Regions from separate parts of the Mitsuokella sp. UBA4253 genome, predicted to be linked through region 1. Evidence: a T-box and tRNA genes for the amino acid it is inferred to sense, from the RefSeq annotation. Region 1 holds a T-box; the other holds one or more tRNA genes.
What was found. The T-box of region 1 lies ahead of leuS (leucine--tRNA ligase). A T-box ahead of a tRNA ligase gene usually reads a tRNA of that ligase, here a tRNA-Leu.
Positions count from the first base shown of each region.

Region 1 (10,687 bases):
CGCCGTCGATGAGGCGCGCCGTGCCCTGCGTCCAGATGGCGCTGAGGTCGCTGGTGATCTGCGCCTCGTCCGCTGTGATCAGGCGGTCGCCGAGATGAATCTGCACACTGCCGTGGCAGATGTAGCGGCCCGTCTTCTCGTCGTACTGCACGGAGCGGGCGGAGATGGCGGGCTGCTCGCCCTGCATAAAGGAACTGACGTGATGGACTTCTGTGACATCCGCAACTTCTATATCTTTCGTGACAGGCTGCGTGCCCTCGGCGGCAGCGGGCGCGGTCAGGCCGATGAGCAGGCCGAGTGCTATGGCGAGTATATCGCATGATTTGAGCAAGAGGATCACCTCGTAGAAGATTTCGATGATTCTATTCTACTCCTGCCATGCACATTTTGCAAAATCACAAGAAAAGCGAGGCAGGAAGCAGGAAATTCCGCGCTGTGCGCGTAATATATAAGTAATATATAATTATATGACAAAAGCGTGGATTTGTCACCACTTGTCAATCGATTCTCTTCATGAAAGGGGAAGGAGAGGGAGAATGGCCTTGAATATCCGGGAACGGACAGAAGAACTTGAGTACGCGTACCTGGCGCCGCAGGCGGCCAAGAGCCGCACTGCCAGGCGCAAGGAGAAAGGCGAGGAGTGCGCGCTGCGCACGAGCTTCCAGCGCGACCGCGACCGCATTCTGCACTCCAAATCCTTCCGGCGGCTCAAGCACAAGACACAGGTCTACATCGTGGCGGGCGACCACTACCGCACGCGCATGACGCACAGCCTGGAAGTCGCGCAGATCTCGCGGACCATTGCGCGCGGACTGCGCCTCAACGAGGACCTCGTCGAGGCCATCGCCATCGGCCACGATGTCGGCCACACGCCTTTTGGACATGCAGGCGAGTCGGTGATGGCGGAGCTTGCGGGCCACTTCGCCCACAACGAGCAGAGCTTGCGCGTCGTCGAGTTCCTCGAGAAGGGCGGCAAGGGGCTGAACCTGACGTACGAGGTCAAGGATGGCATCGTCAATCACACGGGGCCGCACCTGCCGAAGACCTTGGAGGGGCGCATCGTGCGCACGGCCGACCGCATCGCCTACTTGACGCACGACTACGATGACAGCCTGCGCGCGGGCCTGCTGAGGGAAGGAGACCTGCCCGCAGCCGTCTACGAGCGCTTTGGCCGGGACACCTCTTCGATGATCACGAGCATGGTTTCAGACATGATCGAGAGCTCGGCAGACCTCACGGACATACGCCAGTCGGATGAGGTGCGCGAGACGATGGACCTCTTCAGGAGTTTCATGTTCGAGCACATCTACCTGTCCGACGCGCTCGCGCATGAGCGCCGCCAGGCGGGGTTCATGCTGCGCCAGCTCTACGCGCACTTCCTCGCGCATCCAGAGGAGCTCCCGCAGGAGTTCTGCGAGCGCGAGGCGCGCTGGGGCCGCCAGCAGATCGTGACGGATTACGTCGCGGGGCTCACGGACAGCTACGCCGTGCAGCTCTTCTCGGAGATCTTCATCCCGCCCGTCGGGCGCGTCATCCGCTACAGCCGATGACAGCTGTGTGTCAGCTGTGTGCCAGGAAATTTTCAGGATGAAAAAGGATATTGGGAGTTTTTGAGGAATATATATCTGAAAAACCTGCGTGGAGTGCATGCCCGTCACTTTGTCAAGGGGGCTGGACGAGTTTTTTATCCGCGCGAAGAAGGTTTTTTCCAGATGACAGCGAATATACTAGAGTGTCACTCCGGTGTGTGCCGTCAGGCTCCAGCGGAGGACGGGAGGATGGAATCAATTGGAACGAATGCGGAATGAGGCGATGGACGCCTTCGTCGAGCGCGTGAGCGAGAACACAGACATCGTGCGCATCGTGCAGAGCTACGTCCCGCTCAAGCGCCGGGGCAATCGCTACTGGGGGTGCTGCCCGTTCCATCACGAGAAGACGGCATCCTTCTCTGTCGTACCCGATAAGGGCTTCTTCTACTGCTTCGGCTGCCATGCCGGCGGCAATGCGTTCAAGTTCATTTCGCTTATCGAAAACATCTCGTATTTTGACGCGATCAAGCTGCAGGCAGAGAAGCTGGGCATCCCCTTGCCGGAGCGGAAGAGGAGTCCGCAGGAGATCGCGCGGGAACGCGAGATACAGGACTTGCGCAAGGTCAATGAGCTCGCGCGCGACTTCTTCCATAACTGCCTGACGATGACGCGCATGGGGGAGCGGGGCAAGGCCTACTTCGCCGGGCGCGGCATCCGTCAGGAGACAATCGAGGAATTCCAGCTCGGCTATGCACCGCCTGCCTGGGATAAGTTGTCCACGGCTTTTCTCAAACGTGGAATCAAGCAGGAGTTTTTGCTGGCAAGCGGCCTGTCCGCCGAGCGCAAGCAGGGCAGCGGCCTCTACGACCGCTTCCGCGGGCGCGTGATCATCCCCATAGCGGATGAGCGCGGCCGTGTCGTCGGCTTCGGCGGCCGCGTCCTCGACGATTCGACGCCGAAGTACCTCAACACGCCGGAGACGGTCCTCTTCAACAAGAGGAAATTGCTCTTCGGCCTCGACCGCTCGCACCGCGCCATCCAGCAGGAGGGCCGTGCCATCGTCGTTGAGGGCTACATGGATGCGATATCCGTGTTCGATGCCGGTGTGCACAATGTCGTCGCATCACTCGGCACATCGTTCACACCGGAGCACGCGAAGAAGCTCCTGCACTATGCGCCGGAAATCTGCTTCTGTTACGACAGTGATGAGGCGGGCCAAAAGGCAACGATACGCGCGCTCACCATCGTGCGCGACACAGGGGCCCGCGTCCGCGTCATCGTCGTGCCGGACGGCAAGGACCCGGATGAATTCATCCGCAAGCACGGAGCCGATGCATTCCGGGAGCTCGTGCGGCAGGCGCTGCCGCTCGTGGAGTACCGGCTGCGCTACGTCCTCTCGCACACGAACTACGACACGCTCGACGGCAAGGTCAAGGCACTCCATGAGATGATGCCCGTGCTCGCGGGCATCCACGAGTCGGCCGTGCGCAGCGAGTACGAGCGGAAACTCGCGCAGGCGCTCATGCTCGATGAGGGCATCGTGCGCGAGGAGCTCCGGCACTACCGCCCCGAGGTGGAGGAGGCGCCTGCGCGCCAGCCCATCCGTCAGGCTATCGCGAAGCCTGACACGGCACTCAGGAAAGCGGGGCGCCTCGTCATCCGCATGGCCTGGCAGGATGCCGCCATCATCGCGCATCTCGAGACGATCGTACCGCTTGCGGGCATACGCGACCCGGTCCAGCGCGAGATCCTGACCTTTCTCAAGGAGTCTGCCGAGGAGGGACGTCCGGTGGATGATATGAGTGCCGCGTCGCTGAGCGACGAGGCGGCGGCTGAGCTCTCGCGCTCGCTCGTCGAAGACCTCGGCGGGCGCGATGAGACAGGAGCTTACGATGATTCTCTGCGGGTGCTCCGCAAGGCGTATCTCAATGCCCTCTACACGGAGCACAGCCGCAAGGCGAATGAATATGCGCAGAACGGCCAGCATGAGGCCTGCCTGCAGGAATTGAATGAGGTTAATAAGATCAAACATGAAATGGATGAATGGTGAATCACTTGGTAAAAGATGGATGGAACGTGTGGAAAGGAGGCAGTCGAATGGCTGAATCAAAGACAGCAAGTGCTGCCGGCAAGCGCCGCAGTTCTGAGATAGTGGAGAATCTCCTGGCCAAGGGCAAGAAGAACGGAGGTACTCTGACATACGGGGATCTCATCGATGCGCTGCAGAAGCAGGACCTCACTCCTGATGAAATCGACACCATGTATGATACCTTCAGCAAGCGTGGCATCGAGATCGTCGATGACTCGCAGGACAATTCGAATGACGACGATGTGGACCTCGACAAGTCCGACGAGGACGTCGAGATCGACCTCTCTGTGCCGGAGGGTGTCAGCATCGATGATCCGGTGCGCATGTACCTCAAGGAGATCGGCCGCGTGCCCCTGCTGACGGCAGAAGAAGAGGTCGCGCTAGCCAAGCGCATGGAGGCCGGCGATGAAGAGGCACAGAAGCGCCTGGCTGAGGCAAACCTGCGCCTCGTCGTCAGCATCGCGAAGCGCTATGTCGGCCGCGGCATGCTCTTCCTCGACCTCATCCAGGAGGGCAACCTCGGCCTCATCAAGGCGGTCGAGAAGTTTGACTACAACAAGGGGTACAAGTTCAGTACGTACGCGACCTGGTGGATCCGCCAGGCCATCACGCGCGCGATCGCTGACCAGGCCCGCACCATCCGCATCCCGGTGCACATGGTAGAGACGATCAACAAGCTCATCCGCGTCTCGCGCCAGCTGCTGCAGCAGCTCGGCCGCGAACCGACCCCGGAGGAGATCGCGAAGGAGATGGAGATCGGCGTCGACCGCGTACGCGAGATCATGAAGATTGCGCAGGAGCCAGTCTCCCTCGAAACGCCGATCGGCGAAGAGGAAGACTCGCATCTCGGCGACTTTATCGAGGACCAGGATGCGCCCGCTCCTGCCGATGCCGCCTCGTTCATGCTGCTCAAGGAACAGCTCGAGGATGTCCTCGACACGTTGACGCCGCGTGAGGAGAAAGTCCTGCGCCTGCGCTTTGGCCTCGATGACGGCCGTGCGCGCACGCTCGAGGAAGTCGGCCAGAACTTCGGCGTCACGCGTGAGCGCATCCGCCAGATCGAAGCCAAGGCCCTGCGCAAGCTTCGTCACCCGAGCCGCAGCCGCAAGCTCAAGGATTTCTTAGACTGATTGCTGAAGACCAGAGTGATGATGCTCTGGTCTTTCTTTTGCGGAAAAAGATTTGTGCTCGCAGGGGAAAAATGAAAAAGGTGTTGACAAAGGCGCCGGGACCCCTTATAATAATACCTGTTGTTGATATTCCTCGATAGCTCAGCCGGTAGAGCACCTGACTGTTAATCAGGCTGTCGCAGGTTCGAATCCTGCTCGAGGAGCCAATTGAACATCCAGGGTGTAACGCTTGTTACACCCTTTTTCTTATGCTAAGCTTGTGCTAAGATAGAGGAAAACTGGAAGTATAGACGTCTATGAGGAGGGATTTTCATGAATCTGGGAGATCGCTTGCAGGCCGTGGCCGACTTCGTGCCGCAGGGCAGCCGTGTGGCCGACATCGGCACGGACCATGGCTACCTTGCGGTAGAACTCGTGAAGTCGGGCAAGGCGAAGTTCGTCGTGGCGAGCGACAAGAACACAGGTCCCTACGAGGCTGCCGTGCGTACCGTCCGCGAGAATGGACTGGCGGACAACGTCATCTCGGTGCGCCTCGGGGACGGCCTCAAGAGACTCAAGCCCGGCGAGGTTGACACAGTCTGCATCGCCGGCATGGGCGGTGCGCTGATGGTCGAGATCCTCGAAGGCTCGCCTGATGTCGTCGAGACGCTTGACACACTCATCCTGCAGCCGCAGAGCGCGGCGCCGGAGTTGCGCCGCTGGATCTACCGCAAGCACTGGCACATCGAGGATGAATCGCTCGCGCTCGACGATGGGCGCATCTACGAGATCATCATGGCCAAGCGCGGCCGCCGCAAGATGCCGGAGCAGCTGATGCTCGAGATCGGTCCCGTCCTCTGGCAGAAGAAGCCGCCTCTCTTGCGCCATCACATCGAGGCCCTGCTCTTCCAGGAGCGCCGCGTCGCAGCGGGCATGGAGAAGAGCGATGCCGCGAAGAAGTCGAAGAAGTATCAGGCCGTCATCCGTCACATCAAGGAACTGGGGGAGCATCTGTCATGGTAAAATGTCAAGTTGTCATGGATGCGCTGGAGCGCATCGCGCCGCATCATCTCGCAGAGGATTGGGATAACCCGGGCCTGCTCGTCGGCAGCCCGGAGCGGCAGGTCAGCCGCATCCTCGTCGCACTCGACGTCAGCGACATTGTCGTGCGCCAGGCCGTGCACGAAGGGGCAGAGATGATCGTCGCACACCATCCGCTGCTCTTCAAGCCGATCAAGAAGATCCGCACGGACGAGCCGCTCGGCCACCGCCTGCAGGTCCTCCTGCAGCACGACATCGCTGTGGCCGCCGCGCACACGAATCTCGACATCGCCCGCGGCGGCGTCAACGATGTGCTCGCGGAGGCCATCGGCCTCTCGAAGCTCTCGAGCTTCGTCATCACGCAGCAGGGCGAGGGCGGAGAGACCGAGAGCCTTGGTCGCATCGGCTCGCTGCCGCAGCCGATGGCGATCCGCGACTTCGCCGAGCAGGTCCGCGAGGCCCTGCCGACGGAGCACGTGCGCTTCGTCGACGCCGGCGACCGCCCGGTGCGCAAGGTCGCGCTCTGCAGCGGTGCCGGTGCGGAATTCGTGGATAGGGCCGCGATGATGGGGGCGGATGCCTACGTCACGGGCGATGTGCGCTACCACGATGCGCAGCGCGCCGCCGAGCTCGGCATGCACGTCATTGACGCTGGCCACTTCGGCACGGAGTTCCCCGTCGTCGCCACGCTCGTGAGCCGATTGCGCGAAGAGCTGCGCGGCGAAGGCGAGGTCGAAGTCATCGCCGACCGCGAGTCGAAGGACTTCTTCTCGCTGGCCTGATATACGTTTCTCACATCTGCGCTTTTGCGCGAAAGGCTGCACTATGAATCAGAATCTCTGGCGCAAGCACGCCATGCGCTACTTCCAGATCACGCTCGGCTGCCTGCTCGTCTGCCTGGGCTTCAACCTCTTCCTGATCCCCGCACACCTCTTGACGGGCGGCATCAGCGGCGTGGCCCTGATCATCTACTACCTGATCGGCCTGCCCGTCGGCATGCAGAACCTCGTCTACAACCTTCCAATCCTCTACCTCGCCTACCGTGTCTTCGGCCGCCTCTACGCCGCGGACACGATCTTCGGCACGGTGGCGCTGTCGGTCTTCCTCGATGCGACGCACTTCCTCGTCGACTGGAGCATCTGCAGCGATCCGATGCTCAACTCCATCTTCGGCGGCGTGCTCGCCGGCGTCGGCTTCGGCATGGTCTTCCGCGCCAACGCGAACACGGGCGGCCTCGACGTCATCGCGGCCGTGGCCAAGAAGTACTACTCCCTCGATGTCGGCACGGTCGTCTTTATGCTGAACTTCCTGATCATCATGGGTTCGGTCGCGCTCTTCGGCGTCGAGGTCGCGCTGTTCAGCATCGTCTCCATTTACGTGACGGCGGAGCTGACGAACCGCGTGGCCGCCGGCCTCAACCGCGAGAAGTCCATCCTCATCGTCTCGCCGCAGGCCAAGGCCATCTGCAACGACATCATGGAGAACGTGCACCGCGGTGCGACGTTCCTCGACGGCCGCGGCGGCCTCGCGGAGGAACCGAAGAACATCCTGTTCGTCGTCGTGAGCCTCACGCAGGTCAGCCGCGTCAAGACCATCGTAAGCCATCACGACCCGCAGGCATTCATGATCGTCTCTGATACGTCGGAGGTGTCGGGTAAGGGGTTCACGCTCGCCTGCGAGAGCTACGAGGACGCGCGGCGCAAGTGGCAACAGACGCACGAGAAGCAGCTCGAGTTCGAGCAGCTGCACGGCAGGCGCGAGAAGTAGTTGACGATACGCGCAATCCCCGCTATAATAGGAGCATATGTAAACACGTAAATCCGAGGATGCAGAGCAGTAGGTGTAGGACGTCTCAAGAGAGCCGGCGGCAGGTGGGAGCCGGTGACAGGAAGCGCTGAACTCACTGCGGAGGAGCGGCCGGGGAGCCTTCGAGCGAAACGGCCGACGCCTGCCACGTTACGGCACCGAGAGGATGCTTTGGCATCAAGCAGGGTGGTACCGCGAATCATCGTCCCTGATCGTCACATGACGGTCAGGGATTTTTTAGTTTTAGGAGGCAATTGAGATGGAAAGATATTCGCCGCAGGACATCGAGTCGAAATGGCAGAAGAAGTGGGAAGAGGGCAAGGTCTACAAGACGGAGGCCGACGCTAGTCGCCCGAAGTACTACGCACTCGAGATGTTCCCGTATCCGTCGGGCAACCTGCACATGGGCCACGTGCGCAACTATGCCATCGGCGACGTCATGGCGCGCTACAAGACGATGGAAGGCTTCAACGTCCTGCACCCGATGGGCTTCGACTCCTTTGGCATGCCGGCTGAGAATGCGGCCATCAAGCACGGTGTCAAGCCGGCCGACTGGACGTACAGCAACATCGAGAACATGGAGAAGCAGCAGAAGAAGCTCGGCCTCTCCTACGACTGGGACCGCGAGGTCAAAACGTGCGATCCCTCGTATTACAAGTGGACACAGTGGCTCTTCGAGCTCTTCTACAAGCGCGGCCTCGCCTACAAGAAGAAGGCTTCGGTCAACTGGTGCGACACCTGCGGCACGGTCCTCGCGAACGAGCAGGTCATCGACGGCAAGTGCTGGCGCTGCGACCACGAGGTCCACAAGAAGGACCTCTCGCAGTGGTTCCTCAAGATCACGGACTACGCCGATGTCCTGCTGAAGGACCTCGACAAGCTCAAGGGCTGGCCGGAGCGCGTCAAGACGATGCAGGACAACTGGATCGGCCGCAGCGAGGGCCTGGAGTTCAATCTCGAGGCGCCGGAGCTCGGCACGTCGATTGCCGCCTACACGACGCGCCCCGATACGGTCTACGGCATCACCTTCCTCGCGCTCGCAGCTGAGCATCCGCTCGTCGACAAGATCTGCGAGAACAACCCGAAGGCTGAGGAGATCCAGGCCTTCGTCAAGCGCACGCGCAACCAGAGCGAGATCGAGCGCACGTCGAGCGAGTCCGAGAAGGAAGGCATCTTCACGGGCGCTTACTGCATCAACCCGTTCAACGGCAACAAGGTGCAGATCTGGGTCACGAACTACGTCCTGGCTGACTACGGCACGGGCGCCGTCATCGGCGTGCCGTCGGAGGATTCGCGTGACTGGATGTTCGCGACGAAGTACGACATTCCGAAGATCATCACGCTGCAGCCGCGCGACCATGAGCTCAAGCTCGAGGAGATGACAGAGGCCTACACGGACAAGGACGGCGTCCTCGTCAACTCAGCTGAGTTCACAGGCCTCGATATCAAAGAGGCCATGAAGGGCATCATGGACAAGGCCGAGAAGGAAGGCTTCGGCAAGCGCCGCGTCAACTTCCGCCTGCGCGACTGGCTCATCTCGCGCCAGCGCTACTGGGGTGCGCCGATCCCGGTCATCAATTGCCCGCACTGCGGCGAAGTCCTCGTGCCGGAAAAAGACCTGCCGGTCATGCTGCCAGAGGATGTCTCGTTTGACCAGGGCTCGCTGTCGCCACTGGCGTCGAGCGAGAGCTTCGTCCACTGCAAGTGCCCGAAGTGCGGCGCCGATGCGACGCGCGAGACGGACACGATGGACACCTTCATCTGCTCTTCGTGGTACTACCTGCGCTACACGGACCCGCACAACGACAAGGAGCCGTTCGCCAGGGACAAGGTCAATTACTGGGCGCCTGTCGACCAGTACATCGGCGGCATCGAGCACGCCATCCTGCACCTCCTGTACTCGCGCTTCTTCACGAAGGTCCTGCACGATGCCGGCCTCGTCGACTTCGATGAGCCGTTCACGAACCTCCTGACGCAGGGCATGGTCCTCAAGGACGGCTCGAAGATGTCGAAGTCGAAGGGCAACGTCGTCTCGCCGGAGGAGATCATCGCGAAGTACGGCGCCGACACGGCCCGCCTCTTCATCCTGTTCGCCGCACCGGTCGACCGCGACCTCGAGTGGAGCGACAAGGGCGTCGAGGGCTCGTACCGCTTCCTCAACCGCGTCTGGCGCATCCTCGGCCACTTCGAGGAGGCCATCAAGGCGGGCAAGCCGGACTACGATGTCACAGCGCTCACGAAGGACGAGAAGGAACTGCGCCGCATCCTGCACGTGACGATCCGCAAGGTCACGGAGGATGTGCGCGACCGCTTCATGTTCAACACGGCCGTCTCTTCCATCATGGAGCTCGTCAACGCCTTCTACGCCTTCCAGGACAAGGAGATGAACGCCGGCCTCGCGCGCGAAGTCGCCGAGAACCTCATCAAGCTCCTGGCACCGTTTGCGCCGCACATCACGGAAGAGCTCTGGAGCCGCCTGTTTGAGGGCCAGGGCAGCGTCCATCAGCAGAAGTGGCCGGCATTTGACGAAGAGGCCACGAAGCTCGCGGAGATCGAGATCGTCCTGCAGATCAATGGCAAGGTACGCGACAAGCTCATGATCCCTGCCGATACGGATCGCGAGGGCATGAAGAAGATCGCCATGGAACTGCCGCGCACGCAGGAACTCACGGACGGCAAGACGATCGTCAAGGTCATCTGTGTGCCGAAGAAACTCGTCAACATCGTCGTCAAGGGCTGACATTCAGGAGGGGTTCGCATGGCAAGGATTGTATTCTCGGACATCGACGGCACGCTGCTGACGGATGACAAGCGCGTCACCGAAAAGACGGAGCAGGCCGTCAAGGGCCTCGTGCAGCAGGGGATTCCCTTTGTACTCGTCTCGGCGCGCATGCCGGAGGCCATCTACCCGATCACTGAGGCGATGGGCGTCAAGATCCCGCTGATCTCTTACAGCGGTGCGCTCGTGCTGACGGAAGAGGGAGAGACGCTTTACAGCCTGACGATGAAGGCGGAGAACGCGGCAGCCTTCCTCGAGGCGGTCGAGGCGCACTTCCCCCAGGCGACCGTCAACTACTACGCCGGCCATCACTGGTACGTCAAGGACACGAGCG
Region 1 covers NZ_DGWR01000012.1:85,813-96,499, reverse strand. Annotated here, with positions in the region: gene B2X55_RS05745 (LptA/OstA family protein) at 1-331, opposite strand, end outside; gene B2X55_RS05740 (deoxyguanosinetriphosphate triphosphohydrolase) at 543-1,550, shown strand; gene dnaG (DNA primase) at 1,798-3,579, shown strand; gene rpoD (RNA polymerase sigma factor RpoD) at 3,627-4,748, shown strand; tRNA gene B2X55_RS05725 (tRNA-Asn) at 4,879-4,954, shown strand; gene B2X55_RS05720 (tRNA (adenine(22)-N(1))-methyltransferase) at 5,061-5,750, shown strand; gene B2X55_RS05715 (Nif3-like dinuclear metal center hexameric protein) at 5,744-6,550, shown strand; gene B2X55_RS05710 (YitT family protein) at 6,594-7,535, shown strand; T-box leader at 7,583-7,787, shown strand; gene leuS (leucine--tRNA ligase) at 7,834-10,314, shown strand; gene B2X55_RS05700 (Cof-type HAD-IIB family hydrolase) at 10,333-10,687, shown strand, end outside.

Region 2 (10,687 bases), on a different contig from region 1:
CCTTTTGATTTTGTGTGGCAACTTAATTCTACTAGTGGCAATAGAACATGTCTATATTTTTAGGAATTTGCGAAATATATTATACGTCATCTTTGAAGAGTAGTGAAGTTCTTGCCATCTATGCGATGATCTGCTATAATATACTTGTCTTAGACGATTAGGCCTAAGAGAACGAGATGTTTGTCAAGCGTTGTTTGACCGGTGTAGTAAGATCATGAAGCTTCATGCTCTCACTACACCTCAGAACTAGCAATACTGCTAGCACAGCAACGCACATCGAAAGATTCATTGTGATTACCATGGTGATATCAACGGTGTACATTTGGCTCACCTCTAGGATTATCATAGCATAATTCGGGATAGTTCTTTGGCAATTGCACTTTATGCACCAGAGGATAGTATACCCATCGGTTATAAGGATATTGCCACCTTGACCGATGGGTTTTATTATTTGTAAGGAGGGATGGTGTGTGGACAGAACACTGAATGATTTCCGGGGGAAGAGCGATGGTAAGGCATATGCACACTTTGGAAAGCGATGTACGCTGAAAGATGATTGGGTATGGGATTATGTAACTAATCCAAAGAATATTGCATCGCATAAGTTTTTCCCATTTATTTCATTTGAAAAGGATTACACAAAATATAGTAATCGAGAAAAGAGCCTTAAAGAAAAAACTCGTCTACTGTGTTATGCAACACATTTGGATCGATGTATCTACCAGTATTATTCCTTTTTTTTGAATGATTTATACAACAGACGCGTTAATTTGGATGGAATCAGTAATGTAGCTGTGGCATATCGAACGGATCTTCACAAGAATAATATCCATTTTGCAAAGTCAGCATTTGATTTTATAAAGAGCCATGATTCGTGTTGTATCATGGTAGGCGATTTTAAATCCTTTTTTGATTCTTTAGATCATAGGTATCTGAAAAATCGATTATGTGACGTATTAGGCGTGGACAAACTCCCTGATGATTGGTATGCTGTTTATAAGAGTATTACAAAATACGCAGAAAGTCGTATCGAAGATGTTGCTGCGTTCATTGGAAAATCGGGCTCATATGCAGGATATGAAGATATAAATAAGTTATCTCGATTAATGAGCATAAATGATTTTCATAAATTTAAGAAGTGCTCATTTCCGAACTTACGCAAAAGTGATGATGATAAGAATGCTCTTCATCCAGCAGTCGAAAAGAACAAGAAGGGTTATGGTATTCCTCAAGGATCCTCTATTAGTGCTGTTTTTGCCAATGTTTATATGCTGGAATTTGATAAAAATATACATGATTATATTCAAAAATATGATGGGTTTTATATGAGATATTGTGATGATTTTATTATCATTTTTCCCGAAACTGGAAAGGATTATTTTCTACAGAGATATACGGAAATTATGAAGTATATCGAAGGGGTTCAAAGCTTGATATTAGAAGTAAATAAAACGCAGGTTTATGAATATCGAAATCAATCTATTATGAATTGTAATCTCTATATCACTGATGAGGAAGGAGCTCAAATAAAGAAGCGGATTGATTACTTAGGATTCTCTTTTGATGGCAAGAAGATTTCGATACGTGATAAGACTCTATCAAAATATTATTATCGTATGTACCGAAAGGTAAAAGCTGCTCGATATTGGTCTATTAAGAAAAAACGTATTCAAACCAAGAGTTTGTACAATCTATATTCTGCTCATAGAAACAAGGATATATTGTCGCCGAAAGGATGTAGGGGAGATCAAAAGAATAAACATATAAGAGATAAAGGTAATTTTTTGACGTATGTAAGGCGTTCCGAAAAAGAGTTCGGTAAAAAAGAATCAATAAATCAAGGAACTTATCATCATATGACAAAGATTAAACGTGCTATCGATACCTGGAAGAATGACTAGACTTGAATCTAGTGTAGGATCTTTCTTATACATTTGGGAAGGATGTGCAGAAATACATCGCCCGGACAATCAAGACGGAACTCTTCAATGGTCTGAAGGCTATCATCCTCACGTTGCCGCATCGCTCGGATGAGGTGATCCGCTTGAATCCAGACCTGATTGGACGTACGACATTTATTGACATGCCTTGAATGTCGTGAACTCCATCAAGCATGTCGAGAAAATCATCAAGGCACAGGTCCCCAGTCTCGATACGATCGAATGGAAGGACAGCTGCCTGTTGACGCAAGAACCACCCTGCAGTGCAGTAGCTGCAGGGCGGTTCTTGGTATGGGGGACGATGTTTTGTGCTATGCGGTGAAGGGTATCCATGTTATAATGAGGGAGAATATCTGTGATTCAGGGGGAGGAGCGTATGAATCAGGAATGGACTTTGCATGTCGAGCGGATTGGGAAGATCGCGAAGGCGGATATCCGGATTGCACCACTGATTTTCTTCATTGGTGATAACAACAGCGGTAAATCCTATATGATGACAATCTTATGGGGGCTCTTGTTCTTGGGGAAGAACCTTTTCCCTGCTCGCCCTTCGGACAGCCGGGCGTATAAGCGCTGTGAGGACTGGTTGCGTGAGCATGTCGACAGGGAGAGTATGCTCGACGATGCTGTTGTCGCGCTTTATCTCGATTGGTTCAATGAGCTGCTGATCCAGCGGAAGAAGGATTTCTTGCACCATCTGTTCAACCATGTAATGGAATCTGGCAAGATGGAGGTCCGGGACTATCGGCAGAAGAAGCCGTTGAAGCTGCACTTCCGCGAGGGCAAGCGATATGCGTTCCATGCGGGGCGTGACATCAGTTTCCCGCAGAGTGAGACGTATACGCGCGAGGAACTGATGCGGATGAATACGTACATCTGCTGGAATCTGCTGATGGGGGACATCGCGGCGCCTCTTTACACGCCGGTGATGCGGGGGCGCCGGAATGGCGAGCCTGTGTATCTGCCGGCATCCAGGACGGGTTTCATGCTCACCTACAAGCAGCTCTTGGAACAGTCCATCCAGGCGAACTTCAGCCAGACGGCAGTGGGGGACAGAGGAGCACTGACTCTGCCGTATGTTGACTTCCTGCAGCTCATTACGAAGTTTGAGTCCCCTCGGGCGAATGCATTAGCAGATCATTTGATGCCGTTTTTGGAGACGTACATGACGGATGGTTCTTTCAAGATCAAGCGCACGATTCTCCCGGATTTCCAGTATACGCCTAAGGATGTGGGGGCGGATATGCCGCTCTACATCACGTCGTCGGTCATCACGGAGCTGGCGCCGCTGGCGCTGCTGCTTCAGTCCGGCATCAACTTCAAGACGATCATCATCGAGGAGCCTGAGGCACATCTCCATCCTGCACTGCAGAAGCGGATGGCGCAGTTCATTGTCCGCTTGGTGAACAACAGAAAATCGGTTTGGGTCACGACGCACAGCGATACGATCTTGCAGCATGTCAACAATATGCTGAAGCTAGCAAAGCGTCCCCCTGCCGAGCGCAAGCAGCTCATGGAGCGGTTTGACTATGACTCTGTGGACCTGCTGCAGGATCGTCAGGTCAGGATGTATCAGTTCTCAAGAGAATCGAAGGAATTGAGGGATCCTGTGGAGCAGGGCAGGACGTTTGTCCAGGAATTGAAGCCGCAGAAGTACGGCTTTGAAGTCCCGAGCTTTAACGATGCTTTAGAGCGCATCCTTGATGAAGTTTACGCGTTCCAGGGGGAGGATGACTGATGCATGATGCCAGACTGAATTTTGTGCTGCAGGAATTCATCGCTCCGGAGTATATAGAGGCTGAGTGCTCGGACTACCTGTTGACCGAGAATCAGGATTCCGGTTATACGGAACTGACACTACATGTCAAAGGTGAAAATATATGTATCGCCCAGTACGATAAGAAGAATCGTTGCGGTTTCTGGAATCGCGGCCAGCGGAAGGGATTGAGCAAATGTGTGGATCACGCTATTTTGCAGCGTGTGGGCGATAGTTGGATCCTGCATATGATTGAAATGAAGGGACGTATGGACAATCGGAAGTGGTTTGACGTTCGGTTGAAGAACCGAGCGAGCTATCTGGATATGCGGGTGCTATGTGCGGCCTTGGGGATTCGCATCAAGGCGGTGTATGCCTATACGACATATGCGGAAAATCGATTCAGTACGACGGAGCATCGCACGAATCCACGTATGATGGCAGCTCCCTTGGGAAAACGATACATCGATCCGGTCAAGGAATGGACTCAGGGGAAGATGCATGTGACTGTTGGGTTGAACGAGGAACTTGTGATCCTGCATCAAGCTGTCCAGATGAAGCGTCAGAACGGCGTGCTGAGAGGTGAACTTGCTATACCGGATTGACTGACACCCCTTCCAATCCTGCGGACCACCTTCCACTGAGGGACGGAAACCACATCCACCGCTCCGCGCGACCTTCTCCAGGGGAGAAGGTTTTGGGGGATTGACAGGGGGCGGGGAGTCTGGTATACTATTATCTGTTAACGATGCATGATGTGTCGTTTTGCCGGAGTGGCGGAATTGGCAGACGCAGCAGACTCAAAATCTGCCGTTGGCAACAACGTACCGGTTCAAGTCCGGTCTTCGGCACCACTTGCTATGTGAGGCTTCGCGGGGTTCTGCGGGGCCTTTTTTGGTGCCTGCCCGGCGGCGGGGATGGCGATGATGTGGAGGGACTGGGATGGAGAAGCAAGGTTGCTGGAATGATATGGGGCGGCGCGGCTGCATGGAGGCGGTGGCGGATCTCTTGCATGTGGAGCTGCGGGAGGTGTTTGCTGTCGAGGGCGTGGCGGAGTCGCTGTTCTTCCTGGCGGAGGACGGGCTCTACGCGATGGCGGTGCAGGCGGACCTGATCGGCACGCTGTCGGCGGAGGAGCTGGAGGCGGCCCGGGCGGCGGCTGTGCTCGACAAGGGATGCCTGGCGGACCTCCTGAGCGGGGCGGCGCGGATCCGCATGGAGCCTTTCGTGCCGGTGGAGCCGGATTTTTACTACTACATGGCGGACGACAATACGGTGCGCGGGTGCAACTGGCACGGCACGTTTGCGGACTTTGCGCATGCGGCGGCGGGCAACTGCTTCCGGACGGAGGCGGAGGTGCTGCGCTATCTGCCGCAGCTTATGGAACAGCTCAAGGCGCACTACCGGGCGGAGCGCGGCCTGGCGGCGCCGGAGGAGGCGGGGCCGGCGGATGAGCTCAGCCTCTTTGATGAGCCGCCGCATGACTGATGGCCGCTCCGTGGACACGAGGAAAGGAAAAGACCGCATCCGGCAGGGAACTGCTCGGATGCGGTCTTTTTGGCGTGCTTGTGGTCTTATTCGTCGTCGCCGGAGTTGTCGTGGTCGGCGCCGGAGTAGGAGCCGGTGTAGTCGGCGGGATAGATCGTGATGTCGTAGTGGTTGTTGTTCCACTCGTGGGAGAGGTGGTGCTTGAAGGGAGTGAGGGCCTCGAGGAGGATGCGGTAGGCCGTCGTGCCGGCGTAGATGCCGGAGTCGGAGATGTCGACTTTGTAGCCGTTCTCGTGGGAGTAGGTGCCGTGAGCGTGGTAACCGTATTCAGCGCCGCCCGTGAGGACGAAGGAGACGCCGGCTGACTGGGCGAGGGTGTTGAGCGTGTCGAGGAAGGCGACGGTCGAGCTCTTGAAGTGCTCGGTGTCGGTCACGTCGTTTGCATCCCACGGCGTGTCCATGCCGTAGACGCTGCTCCACTTGTGGAGGTTGCTCTTGCCGAAGTCGGTGCGGACGGCGTAGGCGTCAGCCGTGGAGCTGCTGCCCGGCGCGGGCTGCGAGGGGATGATGGACGGCAGGTCAATCGCGGGCGTGATGGGCGAAGTCGGCGTCACGGGCGAGAGCGGGGAGATCTTGGCTTCGACCTCGGCATTCTTGCTGTAGCCTGGCTCGGCGGGCAGATGGCGCTGCATGGCGGCCGGTGCGGTCATGGCGGCGTCGTGCTTGACCATGGCGGAGGCGCTGTCCGTCATGGCAGCCTCAGCACGATGCGAAGAGACGTGTGCGGTGACGGCTGGCGCGGCTGAGACGGCAGTGGTGCTGGCTGCGGCGCACGCGAGGAGCGCGGCGGCAAACAGGGTTCTCACGGTTCTTGTTTTACGACTCAATAAAAAGACCTCCTAGGCACTGGACACATATCACGATTTTGCGATTCTGACGACAAATCGAACGATTTGCCAATAGAATACGCTTACTAAAGCTCTTAATAGTTCTTTATTATACTACTTTTGTCGCAATCCGTAAAGGCGGGGGGCTTGACAGAGAACTTCCCGCCGCGCGTGCGGGCAAAAAAAGAAGCGGCTGACAAATGGGGGAGTCAGCCGCTGTGGCAGTTGAGGAAGTGAAAGGATATCAACTGCCACACCAAAGGGATCGGATAGTCTATCACCACTATCCACTTAATAGCACTTCGCCGCTCCGTCGCGGAATTCCTGCTGATTTCCGGATAAAATTCCGCAGATTGGTCCGTTTTCCAAATAGTGTACTTTGGTACGGCGGGGGGCGCGATGTGGTATAATGGGGTGATACGGTATTGAAGGAGGAAACAGGGGATGGCAGTATTTTGGGAACAGCTGCTCGCGCTCGTGGCGGTGGTCTTCATCGCGTTCGGCACGGTCTACGGCTACCGCAGCTGGCGCAAGAACAAAATGCGCTGAAACCTCTGCCCAGAAGCAGGTGCACTTGCTTTTGGCGGGGCAATCATGATAGAATTCTCATGTATTTTAAAATTTCTATGATAGTTGTGAGTGGGGGAATCCTGATGAAGAAGACTTTGCTGGCCGGTATGATGGCGGCTGCGGCATCGGTCATGGTGCCGGGACTGGCCGGGGCGGAAGCTGTGACGGCGGATGTGCCGACGGGGAGCGTCTATTACGACTATGTCGACAAGCTCAGCGGCATGGGCTACATCGATGCGCTGCCGGACGGCGCGCGCCCGTACAGCCGCATGCAGATGGCGAAGTGGGTGCTGCAGGCGGAGAAAAACGCCAAGGACAAGCCGATGCCTGCCTATCTCGCAGACGAGCTCGCCTCGATGCGTCAGGCCTTTGGCGCGGAGATCGAGGTGCTCGAGGGCAGGAGCGACCAGGAGGACGTCGCGCTGCGCGAGGCGTCGCTGCGGCTCGCGAGCTACAACAGCGACCAGTCGTCGTACAGACAGCGTCGCAACGGCAGTAGCGCTCAGCCACATGCGCATTGGCAGCCGTTTGGCCAGGGCACGAATGGCTACGACTATGCGGACGGCTTCAATGCCGTCGCCAAGGCGGAGGTCTCGGGCAACATCGGTCACAAGACGGCTGTCTCGCTGACGCCGCGTCTGAGCTGGAACGACGATGACGATGCGGAGCTCAAACTCGAAGAGGGCTATGTCAAGACGAAGACGGGCATTGTCGAGTACCTCGCGGGCCGTCAGGCGTTGAGCTACGGCCAGGGCAAGACGGGCAAGCTCGTGCTCGACAACACGATGAAGCCGATGACGATGGTCCAGGCGCATCTCGAGGACGACATGCCGGTGCGCGGCTTCTTCCGCTTCCTCGGCAAGCAGAACTACCATGTCTTCTACGGCCAGCTTGAGGGCGACCGTCGCGACCGCGCTGTAGATCACAAGGACTTCGACCATGCGGGTCTCTTGGGCGTGCGCGCCGACTTCACGCCGTCGGATGCCTTCACGTTCGGCCTGATGCGCGTCTCGATGCTCGGCGGTGAGCGCAACGGCCTCTCGAAGTCGGACTGGCGCCACTGGGTGACGGGGCGCAATGACGAGGCGGGCCAGGATCGCTGGAATGATATTGCGGGCGGCGACTTCCGCGTGCGCCTGCCGGGCGTCCAGTTCTACGGCGAGGTCTACGGCGAGGACGCGGGCGGCCTGCAGCCGACGGAGCGCGGCTACCGCTTCGGCACGTACCTGCCGCAGCTGACGCGCGATGGCTCGTGGGACATGACGCTCGAGTACGCCTCGACAAACCCAGCCTGGTACGTCCACCAGAAGTACCAGAATGGCTGGACGTACAGCGACGACATCATCGGCGACTCGATGGGCAACAACGCCAAGAAGTACTACCTCGGCGTCAACCACTACCTGCCGGGCGAGAACCAGATCGGCGCGTACTTCATGCGCACGCAGATGGACCGTGGTGCGATGAACCACCCGAACGTCTATGAGGCAGCTCTGACAGGCCGCCTCAAGCTGCAGGACCACTTCTTCCTCGACGGCTCGCTTGGCCTCGCGAAGATCGAGCATGCCGACTACACGGCGCGCAACGACAAGGACGTCTTTGCGACGGCCATGGCCCGCTGGCAGTATTGATGCAGAGAAAAGTCAAGGAAATCCCCTCGGATTCCCTTGGCTTTTTTCTTTGCGCCGGGGCGCGGGCGGTGCTATAATGAAGCTATGGGAGCGCCATGCTCTTGTAACAGTGTAAACCGCGTTTCAAAAAGGGATTGACAAGCCTTTTCCTTTATTGTAGACTAGTAACAATATATTTGAGGAAGGTCCTCAGGAGATTCAAGAAAGAAGGGGTTACGTTGGCATTCTATTTCAAGGAACCATCACACACGTTTGGAGAGTATCTTCTCGTCCCAGGTTATTCGTCGGATAAGTGTATCCCGAATAACGTCTCTCTCAAGACGCCGCTGGTGAAGTTCAAGAAAGGTGAAGAACCGAAGATCTCGATGAACATCCCGATGACGTCTGCCATCATGCAGGCGGTCTCGAACGACAAGATGGCAATCGCACTCGCGAAAGAGGGCGGTGTCTCGTTCATCTACGGCTCGCAGAGCATTGAAGCAGAAGCTGCCATGGTATCCCACGTCAAGAACTACAAATCCGGTTTTGTCAGCAGTGACTCCAACATCAAGCCGACGACGACGCTCGGCGAGATCCTGGATCTCCTGCAGAAGACGGGCCATTCGACGATGGCTGTCACGGAAGACGGCACGCCGACGGGCAAGCTCCTCGGCATCGTGACGAGCCGCGACTACCGCATCTCGCGCATGAGCCTCGACACGAAGGCGGAGACGTTCATGACGCCGTTCGAGAAGCTCGTCTACGCGGATGCGGACACGACGTCTTTGACGAAGGCGAACGACCTCATCTGGGAGAACAAGCTCAACATGCTGCCGCTCGTCGACAAGAACCAGCGCCTGCGCTACATGGTCTTCCGCAAGGACTACACGGACAACAAGGAGCACGAGCTCGAGCTCATCGACGAGAACAAGCGCTACATCGTCGGCGCCGGCATCAACACGCGCGACTACGCGGAGCGCGTCCCGGCACTCCTGAAGGCTGGTGCGGATGTGCTCTGCATCGACTCCTCGGAAGGCTTCTCGGAGTGGCAGCGCATCACGCTCAAGTACATCCACGAGCACTTCGGCAGCGATGTCAAGGTCGGCGCGGGCAATGTCGTCGATGCTGAGGGCTTCCGCTTCCTCGCTGAGGCGGGTGCGGACTTCATCAAGGTCGGCATCGGCGGCGGCTCCATCTGCATCACGCGCGAGACGAAGGGCATCGGCCGCGGCCAGGCCACGGCGCTCATCGATGTCTGCGCCGAGCGCGACCGCTACTACGAGGAGACGGGCGTCTACATCCCGGTCTGCTCCGACGGCGGTATCGTCCACGATTACCACATGACGCTGGCCCTCGCGATGGGCGCCGACTTCCTGATGCTCGGCCGCTACTTCTCGCGCTTCGACGAGAGCCCGACGGACAAGGTCAAGGTCAACGGCACGTACTACAAGGAGTATTGGGGCGAAGGCTCGAACCGCGCCCGCAACTGGCAGCGCTACGATCTCGGCGGCGCGCGCAAGCTCTCCTTCGAGGAAGGCGTTGACTCCTACGTCCCGTACGCCGGCCCGCTCAAGGACAACGTCAACATCACGCTGGCCAAGATCCGCTCGACGATGTGCAACTGCGGCGCACTGACGCTGCCGGAGCTGCGCGAGAAGGCGAAGATCACGCTCGTCTCGGCCACGAGCATTGTCGAGGGCGGCTCGCACGATGTCATCCTCAAGGACAAATTCGGCCGCAACTGACGGCTTCCTGTCATACGGCAGCCTGGAACTCGCTTCCGGGCTGTTTTTTTGTGGGGGAAGGCGAAAAAGCAGGAAGTGGCGGAGAAATTACCAGAAATTTACATGAAGTGGCAGGAAAATACAGGTGCTTGGACGAAAGAATCTATATTGATTTTGATTTGTTATAAGTCTGCGATGAGAAGACGAGAAATAGATGGTGTCCTGTACGGGAAGGCTATGAGGCGCTTGTATCAGACATGGTCAGAGGGGGAGATTGCGCATGACGCTGCAATTCAGTGAGAAGGAAGTGAAGGGGGAGATCGCGCGGTTGTCGGAGGAATACGACGTCGTGCGGCTCGTCGATCCGGAGGAGTGCCATTCCTTTGCGATCGGGGCGGACTGCTCTTATGAATACGGCCCGAGTTGCTACTCGGTCTGGCGTAGCACGAACCGCTGCCGCAATTGCACGAGCCTGCGCGCGCTCAAGACGGGCATGGAGCTGCACAAGACGGAGATCAAGGACGGCGATCTCTACTTCATCACGTCGCGCCCCATCGAGATCTTGCTCGCGGACGGCACGACGTTTTCCTGTGTCATGGAGCTGATTCGCATAGAGAGGGGCCGGGGCATGAAGAAGGACGGGCATCACGCGATGCTGCAGAAGGGATTTGACCGGAAGGTGTTTGAGGAGACGCTGCGCATGGCCATGCAGAAC
Region 2 covers NZ_DGWR01000015.1:197,478-208,164, reverse strand. Annotated here, with positions in the region: gene B2X55_RS08155 (reverse transcriptase domain-containing protein) at 471-1,901, shown strand; gene B2X55_RS08150 (hypothetical protein) at 1,946-2,092, shown strand; gene B2X55_RS08145 (AAA family ATPase) at 2,317-3,678, shown strand; gene B2X55_RS08140 (hypothetical protein) at 3,678-4,301, shown strand; tRNA gene B2X55_RS08135 (tRNA-Leu) at 4,464-4,550, shown strand; gene B2X55_RS08130 (hypothetical protein) at 4,639-5,184, shown strand; gene B2X55_RS08125 (hypothetical protein) at 5,271-6,071, opposite strand; gene B2X55_RS08120 (capsule assembly Wzi family protein) at 6,725-8,269, shown strand; gene B2X55_RS08115 (IMP dehydrogenase) at 8,488-9,993, shown strand; gene B2X55_RS08110 (EAL domain-containing protein) at 10,253-10,687, shown strand, end outside.
Region 2: it has a tRNA-Leu gene. The T-box ahead of leuS (leucine--tRNA ligase) is inferred to sense a tRNA for this amino acid. The anticodon was not compared.